DNA from 4 places in the Bacillus sp. BC08 genome. Region 3 is predicted to be linked to each of the others. Evidence: riboswitches for the same ligand, from Rfam matches in the RefSeq annotation. Region 3 holds a riboswitch; each other region holds the start of a gene.
What was found. A riboswitch is a leader RNA that binds a small molecule or an ion and turns the genes downstream of it on or off. The one in region 3 is predicted to bind S-adenosylmethionine.
Positions count from the first base shown of each region.

Region 1: it holds a riboswitch for S-adenosylmethionine, as region 3 does, so the genes downstream of both, ACXVYO_RS10505 (methionine ABC transporter ATP-binding protein) here and ACXVYO_RS17680 (sugar ABC transporter substrate-binding protein) in region 3, are expected to answer to the same signal.
Region 2: it holds a riboswitch for S-adenosylmethionine, as region 3 does, so the genes downstream of both, ACXVYO_RS05490 (YezD family protein) here and ACXVYO_RS17680 (sugar ABC transporter substrate-binding protein) in region 3, are expected to answer to the same signal.
Region 4: it holds a riboswitch for S-adenosylmethionine, as region 3 does, so the genes downstream of both, ACXVYO_RS06770 (hypothetical protein) here and ACXVYO_RS17680 (sugar ABC transporter substrate-binding protein) in region 3, are expected to answer to the same signal.

Region 1 is NZ_JBTGPA010000030.1:177,661-180,819, reverse strand. It holds gene ACXVYO_RS10510 (cysteine hydrolase family protein) at 178-741, opposite strand; SAM riboswitch class I at 1,137-1,242, shown strand; gene ACXVYO_RS10505 (methionine ABC transporter ATP-binding protein) at 1,366-2,385, shown strand; gene ACXVYO_RS10500 (methionine ABC transporter permease) at 2,375-3,040, shown strand; gene ACXVYO_RS10495 (MetQ/NlpA family ABC transporter substrate-binding protein) at 3,062-3,159, shown strand, end outside.
Region 2 is NZ_JBTGPA010000023.1:110,793-113,951, forward strand. It holds gene lysA (diaminopimelate decarboxylase) at 44-1,360, shown strand; SAM riboswitch class I at 1,477-1,585, shown strand; gene ACXVYO_RS05490 (YezD family protein) at 1,658-1,801, shown strand; gene ACXVYO_RS05495 (phosphoadenylyl-sulfate reductase) at 1,888-2,592, shown strand; gene sat (sulfate adenylyltransferase) at 2,631-3,159, shown strand, end outside.
Region 3 is NZ_JBTGPA010000034.1:310,034-313,192, forward strand. It holds gene ACXVYO_RS17670 (SDR family oxidoreductase) at 1-149, opposite strand, end outside; gene ACXVYO_RS17675 (NCS2 family permease) at 351-1,652, shown strand; SAM riboswitch class I at 1,743-1,848, shown strand; gene ACXVYO_RS17680 (sugar ABC transporter substrate-binding protein) at 1,938-3,050, shown strand; gene ACXVYO_RS17685 (sugar ABC transporter ATP-binding protein) at 3,047-3,159, shown strand, end outside.
Region 4 is NZ_JBTGPA010000027.1:98,825-101,983, forward strand. It holds gene ACXVYO_RS06760 (NAD(P)H-dependent oxidoreductase) at 1-156, opposite strand, end outside; gene ACXVYO_RS06765 (SWIM zinc finger family protein) at 180-569, opposite strand; gene ACXVYO_RS06770 (hypothetical protein) at 824-1,141, opposite strand; SAM riboswitch class I at 1,182-1,280, opposite strand; gene ACXVYO_RS06775 (hypothetical protein) at 1,403-1,594, shown strand; gene ACXVYO_RS06780 (YwiC-like family protein) at 1,627-2,349, opposite strand; gene ACXVYO_RS06785 (ECF transporter S component) at 2,534-3,159, opposite strand, start outside.

The DNA of each region.
Region 1 (3,159 bases), on a different contig from region 3:
GTGATTAGAACTAGCTAAACCCTATTAATATCGGGATAAACATGTAAATAGAAACAAAACAACGAGAAAATTTGACTTATTAGTCATATTTTTTAGTATTCATTTTAAGGATTTCCTGTATAATACAATTTGAAAGAAAATCTATGGTTTGACAAGAAACACTCTTTTCGGTTTTGCTCACTGAAGGGAGTGTTTTTTTGTAGCCAAAAACTCCTCTGTACTCATTACATTTGCATATACTCCATTTAAACTAGCCAAAATTGTGTTATGAATATAAACGGCTGGTATCGTAGCATTCTTAAAAGAAAGATCTTTTGTCGCACAAGCATCATGTATAACGGTACATGGAAAGCCGAAATCAAAAGCAGCCCTTACGGTAGCATCAATACACATATGAGTCATCATCCCGCATATGACGACATGCTCAATAGCTAAACGTTGTAATTGTTCTAGAAGATCAGTGTCCCGAAAACTATTTGGATAATGTTTGAGTATAACGGTTTCTTCTCTAAGTGGGCGTACGCTTTCATGAATATGTACACCTTCTGTATTGGGTAGGAAAAAAGTAGCGTCATCTTTAATTGCTACATGTTGGATATGAAAAATAGGTTCATTTTTCGTTCTAAAGAATTGTAGTAGCTGACTAGCATATTCGCTTGCTTCTACTGGATTACGCAATTCCATTTTTCCATGTGGAAAATAATCATTTTGAATATCAACGAGTAAAAGAGCTGTTTTCATATATTTATCTTCCTCCGATTTCATATTCAAATAATGGTATTCAATTTATCCGACATTAACGGGCAGTAAAACTCCCACCTCAAAATTCGGCTGGAGCAAAGAAGTTAGGTGGGAGATCAACTGTCCGTAAATGTCCGATTGGTTCAACTAATAATCAGTGGGGGATGAACAAAACCCCCACTGATTATAGTTTCACTTTATAGAGGGGATTCTCCTTTTAAAAAATATGAGGGAGGAGAATTTAACATAACTTTAAAAATCACTATTGTATTGTGAATTTTTTTATTTGAAAATTTTAATAGAGAAATAATTAATATTTTTCTAAAAAATTTATTGACTCTTATTATTCTGAGTTCTATAATGAGAATTAATTAAACGACAATTAAATCGATACATTCTTATCCAGAGAGGTGGAGGGACTGGCCCTACGATACCTCAGCAACGGGTTTTTTAATACCGTGCTAACTCCAGCAAGCCTATGAAAGGCTTGGAAGATGAGAAGATGTGAACGAGTACATATAAGTGCTCTCCTTCTTATCTTTATGGTTGATAAGAAGGAGAGCACTTTTTATTTTACCTCGAAAGCTCTACTTCAAGTTTTTACAGCATATAGGAGGGGGAAAAATGATTTCTTTTAACAACGTAAGTAAAGTATATGAATCAGGTGGGCAATCTGTTCATGCGGTGGAGGACGTAACATTATCAGTTGAGAAGGGCGAAATTTTTGGCATTATCGGTTTTAGTGGCGCTGGAAAGAGTACGTTATTACGCCTAGTAAATATGTTAGAGAGACCGACAGCAGGAACGATTTCAATAGATGATAAAGATATTACATTATTATCGACGAAAGAATTACGGAAGCTAAGACAAAGAATCGGGATGATTTTTCAAAGTTTTAATTTATTTAATTCAAGAACAGTGTTTGGAAATATTGCTTATCCATTAAAATTAGCGAAAGTACCAAAGGATGAGATAAAAGAAAGAGTAAATGAACTGTTGAAGTTTGTAGGGTTAGAAGATAAAGCAAACTATTATCCAGAGCAACTATCAGGCGGACAAAAGCAGCGGGTTGGTATTGCAAGAGCACTTGCAACATCACCGGATATCCTTATATGTGATGAGGCAACATCAGCTTTAGATCCAGAAACAACGACAGAGATATTAAACTTATTAAAGAAAGTAAATCGAGAATACAATGTAACAATTCTACTCATTACACATGAAATGCATGTTGTGAAGGAAATTTGTCACCGTGTAGCTGTAATGGAGAAGGGAAAAGTTATTGAAGAAGGAAAACTGTTTGACGTTTTCACACAACCGAAAACAAAGACGACTCAAAACTTTGTACGCTCTATTATTAATGATCATTTACCGGAAAGTGTTCTAGGTAAAATTCAAAATGGTGGACAGATTTATCGCTTAACATTTACGGGTGAAGAGACAGGGCAGCCAGTACTATCATATATCGCGAAAAATTATAACGTCGATGTAAACGTACTGTATGGAAATATTATTGAACTCCAAAATGTGCTATTTGGAAATCTTCTTGTAGAATTGCAAGGTGAACAGAAGGAAATTCAAAAAGCATTACAACATCTACGACTGCAAGTGCAGCTGAAGGAGGTAGAAGCTCATGCGAGTTGATTGGAGTATATTTTGGCCCCGCATAGTAGATGCGACGGGGGATACCCTCTTAATGGTAATTGTAACCCTTATATTCGCCATAATTCTTGGTATACCTCTAGGTTTACTATTATATGTAACGAGAAAAGGAAACTTTTTAGAAAACAAATGGGTCTTTTCTATTCTTAATATCATTATTAACACAATTCGTCCGGTTCCATTTATTATCTTCTTAGTAGCTTTAAGCCCACTAACAAGAAGTGTTATCGGAACGACGATTGGAACAGCAGCAGCAATCTTTCCGATGACGTTAGTTGCATCAATCGGTATTGCTAGAATGGTTGAAACAAATCTTGTTTCAGTTCCAAAGGGAGTCATTGAAGCAGCACAAGCAATGGGGGCTTCACCAATTAGAATTGTTTTTGAAATTCTTGTACCAGAAGCGTTAGCACCATTGATCTTAGGGGTTACATTTATGACAGTTGGTTTAATTGAATTTTCTGCAGTTGCTGGGCTTGTCGGTGGTGGCGGTCTTGGTGACTTAGCAATGACATATGGTTATCAACGTTTTGATACATCAGTTATGTTCGTAACGGTCGTTTTACTTATTATTCTCGTACAGGTAGCTCAGAACTTAGGAAACTACTTTGCGAAAGTCTTTTTACGCAGATCATAAAAAGGAAGAGGGGAAAAGAAAATGAAGAAAATTTTAGCATTTGCATTATCAGCAATTGTAGGGATTTCAGCATTAAGCGGCTGCTCGGATGCAGGAGCAAAAGAGAAAACAGTTCGCAT
Region 2 (3,159 bases), on a different contig from region 3:
GATTGGGGTTATGAGTTTTAGAGGAAATAAGGGAGGAATTCAAATGTATTTACACGGCACAAGCCGAATCAATGGGCAAGGACACTTAGAAATTGGAGGGTGCGATACGACGCAGCTAGCAAAACAATACGGAACACCACTTTATGTATACGATGAAGAGTCTATTCGAGGAAAGTGCCGCGCGTTTCATCGTGCGTTTAAAGAAAGTGGTTTCTCTTATCAAGTAGCATATGCAAGCAAGGCGTTCTTGTGCATGGAGATGTGCCGAGTAGCTCGTGAAGAGAATATGTCATTAGATGTTGTTTCTGGTGGGGAATTATATACTGCGCTTCAAGCGGGATTTCCAGCATCTCGTATTCATTTTCACGGCAATAATAAAACAGAAGAAGAAATCGTGATGGCTCTGCAGGAAAATATTGGTTGTTTTGTCGTGGATAATTTCTTAGAATTAGAAATTTTGCATGATTTAGCAGTGCAACATGGGAAATTTGTGAACATATTAATTCGTGTAACGCCTGGAGTAGAGGCGCACACACATGAATATATTACAACAGGTCAAGATGATTCGAAATTTGGATTTGGCGTGTCAAATGGTCAAGCGATGCAAGCAATTGAGCTTGCTTTACAAAAATCAAATTATAATGTGTTAGGAATTCATTCACATATCGGATCACAAATATTTGAAACGGCTGGATTTGTTCGAGCGATTGAAGTTCTTCATCAATTTTTAGAAGAAGTGAGAGAGCGCGCGAACTATGTAGTAAAAGTATTAAATGTAGGCGGAGGATTCGGAATACGCTACACAGAGTCAGATACACCATTAACTCTTGAGACATATGTGCGAGCTGTAACAAGTACGGTGAGGGAGCAATTTACAGTATGTAATTATCCCCTGCCAGAAATATGGGTTGAACCAGGCCGTAGTATTGTAGGGGATGCTGGAACGACAATTTATACAGTCGGATCTGTGAAAGACATTCCTGGTATTCGGAAATATGTATCAGTGGATGGTGGGATGACTGATAATTTAAGACCTGCTTTATATAACGCTCGTTATGAAGCGATGTTAGCGAATCGAGGGAATGATGAGAACGAGGAAGTTGTTTCGATTGCTGGGAAGTGCTGTGAGAGTGGAGATATGTTAATTTGGGATATTACTCTACCGAAAGTTGCTTCTGCTGATTTACTAGCAATTTCTTGTACAGGGGCATACGGGTACTCGATGGCGAACAATTATAATCGGATTCGTAGACCGGCTGTCGTCTTCGCGAAAGGCGGCACATCACAAATTGTTGTAGAACGCGAAACATATGAAAATATTATTGGGAACGATCGCATACGTATTAAAGAACTTGTTTAAATAGAGAAAAGGAGTTGTTCGGATGGGCAATTCCTTTTTTGTAAAATAAAATAATTAAAATATATCGGAAAACTAGGATTGAAAAAAATCAGAATTGTGATAAAATACAAATACAAAGCTTATCAAGAGAAGCGGAGGGAACTGGCCCGAAGAAGCTCGGCAACCTGCTTATAGAAAGCAAGGTGCTAAATCCAGCAAAATGGAATCCATTTTGAAAGATAAGGTAAAATATATTACCGAACAGTCTTTTCGAAATGGGAAAGATTTTTTTTATGAATAAAAAGGGGGGCTGTTCGCGTGAGTGTACGGGAACATTTTGAGGAAGTATCTGAGAAAATTCAAGCGATGCTTGCTGATATGAAATATGGTTCAATTACAATTGTTGTGCAAGATGGGAAAGTCATTCAATTAGAGAAAAGTGAAAAGGTACGTTTAAAGTAAAAAGCGCTGACTAGAAAAACTAGAGGCGGTTTTAACCTATTATATTAGGTTAAAACCGTCTTTTTGCTTTTACAGGGGGAAAAAACATGTTGACGTATGAAACGTGGGAAGAAAATAATGTTCCATTTTCAGAAGAAGATGAAACGAAAGGCGCGCTATCAGTATTAAGTTGGGCTTATAAAGAATATGAAAGTGAAATTGTATACGCATGTAGCTTTGGAGTGGAAGGGATGGTATTACTACATCTTATAAACCAAGTAAATCCATCTGCTAAAGTTGTATTTTTAGATACAAATGTTCATTTTCGCGAAACGTATGAATTAATTCTAAAAGTGCGGGAACGATTTCCTTCATTAAATATTATAGAAAAACAGCCGGAACTTACACTTGATGAACAAGCGAAGTTGCATGGTGAGAAATTATGGGAAAGTAATCCGAACCTTTGTTGTAAAATTAGAAAAATTTTACCGTTAGAAAAATCATTAGCAGCGGAAAAAGCATGGATATCGGGCTTAAGGAGGGAACAATCAGAAACACGTAAGCATACAAAGTTTATAAATCAAGATCATCGTTTTCAATCGATTAAAGTTTGTCCACTCATTCATTGGACGTGGAAAGAAGTGTGGCGATATGTGTACAAACATAGTTTGCCGTATAACCCGCTGCATGATATTGGGTATCCAAGTATTGGGTGTGAGAAGTGCACGTTACCTGTAGGAGAGGGTGGCGATTCGAGAGATGGTAGATGGGCCGGGAAAGTGAAAACAGAATGTGGTCTTCATTACCAATAAGATGAATTTGAAAATAAAGCTAAGAGAGGGTATAGAAAATGAGTACAAGAAACGAATTAGTAAACCGTATAGACGAGACATACGACGTATCACAAATTGAAAAAGAAATTGGGCTAGACAACATTGCATTAAGTGATTTGGAGCTATTAGCGACAGGGGGATATAGCCCGCTTACTGGTTTTTTAGGGAAGAAAGATTATGATTCGGTCGTAGAAACGCTTCGCTTAGCAAATGGTAGCGTATGGAGTATACCGATTACATTGCCGGTAACAGAAGAAGTAGCAGAAAATCTAAAAGCTGGAGAAGAAGTAAAGCTTGTTAATAGTGGAAATGTATATGGTGTCATTCAAATAGAAGATATTTTTATACCTGATAAAGAGAAAGAAGCATTACTTGTATATAAAACGACGGATGATGCTCATCCAGGAGTGAAAAAATTATATGAACGATCGAACGTTTATGTCGGTGGAGCTATTATTCTTACAAAACGATTTGAAAATAATCAGTTTCCTTCTTATCATTTAGATCCAATTGAAACGAGGGAAGAATTTAAAAAACGTGGTTGGA
Region 3 (3,159 bases):
GTAATTAATACATTCTTTCCTTTTAATTTTTCGCTTCCTTTATAATTTGGATCTTCAAACTGCGGAAGTGGATTCATTAATGATTCAATACCAGGTTGTTTATTTTGATGTTGCGCAGGCATTGTTACAAAGTTTTTTTGCTGTGGCATAGCTTCTTTCAACTCCTTTTCTTTATAATGCGCACAATAAAGACTGAAATTCACACATCGTTTTACGATTAATATTCGAATTTAAGACACAAAATATGAATTGTTATAAACTTTTTATGCAAAACTATTGCAAAATAGTTAAAAAACGAATATTATATATAACTGTTGTGAAAATTATTCGTAAACAGAAAGGATGTTTATATGTTTAACCTTTCAAAACATAAAACTTCTATTAAAACTGAAATTATGGCAGGTATTATTACCTTCTTAACAATGGCATATATCATTGTCGTAAACCCTGTCATCCTTGGGGATGCAGGAGTTCCATTTGAACAAGCATTTACAGCAACAATTATCGCTGCTGTTGTCGGAACATTATTTATGGCGATCTTTACAAACTTACCAATCGCAATTGCACCAGGTATGGGATTAAATGCTTACTTCTCTTACTCTGTTGTAAAAGCTCATGAAGGCATGACTTTCGCAATTGCATTCTCTGCTGTATTCGTAGCAGGTATGATTTTAATTTTGTTATCATTCACATCTTTCCGTACAAAATTAATGGAAGCAATTCCTGAAAACTTAAAACATGCAATTACTGCTGGTATCGGTCTTTTCATCGCCTTTATCGGTTTACGTTTAACAGGTATCGTTACAAAAAATGAAGCCAACTTAGTTGGACTTGGTGATCTTCACTCTGCTCCAGTACTACTAGCATTAGCTGGACTTGGAATTACAATTGTCCTTATGTCTTTAAATGTAAATGGTGCGCTATTTATCGGCATGCTATTAACTGGTATTATCGCTTTCTTCACAGGACAATTAACATTCTCAAACGGTGTTACATCAATGCCTGGATTACCAGAAGGAATTATCGTTTCAAATCCAATTACTGCTGTATCTGATGTAATTAACTACGGGTTATACGGCGTTGTATTTTCATTCTTCCTTGTTACATTATTCGATACAACAGGTACATTACTTGGTGTAGCTCAGCAAGGTGGATTTATGAAAGATGGAAAGCTTCCAAAAGCTGGACGAGCTCTTCTATCTGACTCATTCTCAGCAACAATCGGTTCTATGTTCGGAACAACACCATCAACAGCTTACATTGAATCATCTGCTGGTGTTGCAGCTGGTGGTCGTACTGGTTTAACAACTGTTACAGTAGCTGTTCTATTCGCACTAGCAGCATTCTTCGGACCATTAGTAAGTGCCGTTTCTGGTGTATCAGCTATTACTGCACCATCATTAATTATCGTTGGTAGTCTTATGATGGGTTCAGTTCGCCACATCAATTGGGACGCATTTGATGAAGCATTCCCAGCATTCTTAGTAATCTTAAGCATGCCACTTACATCAAGTATCGCAACAGGTATTGCACTTGGATTTATTTCTTATCCACTTATGAAAGTGGCAAAAGGACAATTCCGTGCTGTTCACCCACTTGTGTACTTATTCGGAATCTTGTTCGCTTATCAATTGATTTTCTTACCACATTAAAATCCCTCTTTATGAGGGATTTTTTTTATAAAAAATCATTTGACAACACCACAAACTTGTGGAATAATTCAAAATAGTTGAATATTCGATGTCTTATCAAGAGCAGGTGGAGGGATGAGCCCTACGAAGCCCGGCAACCGACCCATTTATGGGCACGGTGCTAATTCTTACAACACGTTGTGTTGAAAGATAAGAGTAATATGATAAGACGTCTTTTCTATATGAAAAGGCGTTTTTTTATTTTCACTCCCTCCCCTCTCTTCTTAGTTTAGGAGGGATTTTTTTATGAAAAAATTGTATTCCATCGTACTCATTGTTCTCTTACTTACATTAACTGCTTGTACAAATGAACAAGATGCTGTCTCTTCACAAAAGCAACAAACTGTGAAAAAGGTGACTACAACAGTAGAAAATCATTTACAAACAGAAATTCCAAACCAAATAAAGAAACCATTAAAAATTGCATTAATTATGCAAATGTCTATTGGAACTTTTTCCTCTCAATATATTGAGGGCGTCAAAAAACAAGTCGAGTTATTTGGCGGTAGTGTACAAGTCTATAATTCTGATAATGATTTAGCAAAAATGGCGGCAAATTTAGATACTGCTATTAATTCAAAAGTGGACGGTATTTTAATAGATCATGGCCGATCTGAAGCGCTAAAATCTGGAGTAGAAAAGGCATTGCAAGCAAATATTCCTGTAGTGGCGTTTGATAATGATCTACGCTTGCCAGGCGTAACGATTATTGATCAAGATGACTATAGTCTTGCATGGAAATCATTAAAAACATTAGCGGAAGATTTGAATGGACAAGGAAATATCGCAGTTGTATGGGTTGGTGGATTCGCTCCAATGGAACGTCGCAATGTTATCATTGATGCTTTTTATAAACGTTATCCAAATATAAAAGAAGTTGCACGATTCGGTACTGCTAGTAATAACACACCGCTTGATACACAAACACAAGTAGAAGCTTTACTAAAAAAATATCCGAAAAAGGGAGATTTACAAGCTATCTTCGCTTCATGGGATGAATTTGCTAAAGGGGCTGTCAAAGCACTCGAACAAGCTGGTCGTACAGATATAAAAGTATACGGCATTGACTTAAGTAATGAAGATTTACAACTCATGCAAAAAGAAAATTCGCCTTGGACTGCTACAGCTGCAACTGATCCAACTGAGATAGGTAAAATTCAAGTACGTTTTTTATATAAAAAAATTGCTGGTGAACAAACTCCAGATATTTATTCGCTAGAACCTTATTTAGTGAAGAAAAATAATTTACCAAAAGAAAATATAACAATGGATCAGTTATCAAAACACATAAATGGTTGGGGAGCTTCAAAAGATGGATATTCCCCTTGGATGAAAAAATTAGAGAAGGAGAAAAACTGATGACATTCTCTCTTCAAAACATTACACATTCTTATCATGTAGCTACACCTGTTCTAGAAGATGTTTCTATTCATATTGAAAAAGGCAAAGTGCACGCTTTACTAGGAAT
Region 4 (3,159 bases), on a different contig from region 3:
CTCATTAAATACAAGGACGGGATCAAATTGTTCTTTATATAAATCAAGTACCGTAACCGAATGATCTGTTTCCTGTAATCCTTTTTGCACATGCTTTAAAATCGCCGCGTTAAAACTGGAAGGACTGGGATGAGCGTATACAAGTAGTACATTCACTACAAAACAACTCCCTCTTTAAGTTAAAGTTTCCCCTTCTTTAACATCTTCTCTACAATTTGCACGTTTTTCGAACTTTGTAATAAACGGTTTAATACTGTAAGTAACTCTTCTTTGTCTAAATCTTTTAGTTTCTCTTTCACCGTACTTTCACCAGCACTTTGAATATCATAAACAACTGCCGCCATATGCTTGCAAAGATTCTCATAAGGACACTCGCAGCTACTTTCTGTAAAATCTTCAAGATCAATAATCACTTCATAGTTTCCTGCATTTCCAGTAACGAAAGCAAATATTTTCTTGTCTTGTATTTCAACATCGTCTACATGTCCCTCTTCATAATATTCATACCCTTTATCCAAAATGTACTTAGGAATCCATTTCGTTATATCCTGTAATAAGTAAGCGTACATAACAACACCTCTTCCTTTAATTCCCTTTTGACTTCAATAACCCCTGCATGTTATTCTAATAACTGTCAAATAGCAAGTCTATATGACAAAACGACTGACACCTATTCGGCGGAGGTGTCTCTTTTCATTTGCAGCCGATATGAAGTGCCTCTTTCAGGCACATTCAATCTTTGACACTACACACTCAACACCATTCCCTTGTATCAGGCTGCTTAAGCAGTCTTTTACTCTACATACTTCAAAAAAAAGAGAGCTTAGCTCCCTTTTCCCGCCTTATAAAATACCCCTTTTTCCGTATAGAGATATTCATCAGCTAATGTAATTTTCCCATCCAGTTTCAGTTCATCTAATAGTCTTGATAAATAAAATTGATGTAACATCTTTTTCGTGAATTTTCCTTCATGATGCGAAACGATATGTTCTTGAATATCTAACAATGATATTGGCTTATCTTGCTCTATCATATATTCATAAACTGTACTACGCAGTTTTACGTATTTTTCGAGTGTCACAGTACTTCGCAACCCCTTTCTTCTTAATATAAATTTTCGTAATCGGTTTTTTTGCAACAAAAAAACCTCTCCGATAAGAAGAAGTTACGTATATATCTTCGTCTTATCTCCCAGAACAAATATGTTCTGCTGGAATTAGCACCTGCATCGCGGTTGCTGGGTTTCATCGGGCCAGTCCCTCCACCTCTCTGGATAAGAAAATATTCACTTAATTCTTACTATACGTAATTTCATTTTAATTGTCAAACAAATATAACAAATAATATTTTCTTCTTTACTGCTCATACTATACATATATGAATATGCAAGGAGGATTATGAAATGCACGAAAATGCTCGCGGATATGTACAAGATTCATTTCAATCATTACAAGAAGCAAAACATTGTTTAGAAGCAGCACTACAGACTGTGGAAAAAGATTTTAATCGCGCACGTATTGAACAATCCCTTTATGCGATCGAACAAGCTATTCAACGTTGTGATTACACGGTTCACATTTTAGAACAAGATTGAAAAAGCTTCCCATCATAAGGTGGGAAGCTTTTTCAAATGGCATACTTCATAATTATTACCGTTATAATTAAAAAATATACAGAATTAGCAATTTCTAAAATACCTACTTTTATAATAGAAATCTTTTTACCATACAACATAATTGCCCGAATGACACTCGGTATGAAGATAAGAGAGCACCACGGATTGATAGCAAATACGATGATTGTTAATAAAATATGATACCCCCATGATATAAAACGATACTTCGGGTTGTTTTTCTCACGTATCATCGTTTTCACATAAAACGTACTTCCTAAAAAATATAAAAATGATATAAGCGCAATAAATAGTGCTGTTTTATCTATAAGTTTCATTGAAAAATAATAACTAACTAAACCACCAATACAGAAAACAATAATCGCACTAATGTCATTTAGTAACGCTCTTTCATTCTTTTGACGGGCGTAATACATATTTACTATAAATAATGGAATCATTACTGTTACGAATAAAAGAATGCGCCATTCATATACTAGAGAAATCATCCCAAATACGAAAGCGATGATAAAATATACAATTGCTGCGTGTAAAAACTCTTTTTTTCGTCTTTGCTTTATGTACGTAAGAAATGGATACGTAGCTAAATAGATAAAGAACCACGCTAAAAACAATGGAATATGATACATAGTAGGTTTCCCAAGTATGACACTTAATAGAAATGGTATAACGAGCATGGCCCATGCACCGTGTTGCTTCGGAATAACTAACTTCATTAACTATACACCTCCCTTTTGAAAATAGTTCTCACATACTATTATACAAATAATTTTATATAATAGCCGACATATATTGAATCGATTTTTTGACAATAAAAAATGCTCCTTACAATATGTAAGAAGCATGAAAGAGGCAAACGAATATGTAAGTCGCGACCCTACCTTATATGAATATGCTTTTCTATGCCATGTTATGCTTATCTAATATGCCATATTTCTTTTTAAATCTCGTAAGAATCGTAATCCAAGACGTACTAAATAGTAGTAAGAAAATAACATTCGAAATCGCATGGCTTAAATCGAAATAAAAACTTGCGATATAATACGAAACGACAGCTTCCCACGTTGCCTCACGTATAAACCCAAGAAGCCCCCATAAGTTCATAATCCAGCCAAATAAAAATCCAACAAACAATCCGTATAGAAGTCTTCCCCATAGCTTTTTCATTAAAAATGTATTCCGTAATAATCCAGCTATAAAACCAATCATGCCCCAGGAAAACATTTGCCACGGCGTCCACGGACCTTGTCCTAAAAAAATGTTTGATACGATAGCTGCTGTTGCACCGATCATAAAACCAGTTTCACTCCCAAACACAATCGCAGAAACGATAATGATAAATGAAGTCGGTTGTACACTTGGTAAAATAGAGAATGGTACGCGGCTAACTGCTGCAATTGCCGCTAACACAGCAACGAGAACAATTTCACGTGAAACAAACGCCTTTCTTTCAAAGCGGATATAGAAAGGTAACATAATAACAACTAATAAAAACAAACTACTTAACATGTAATAACCATCCATGA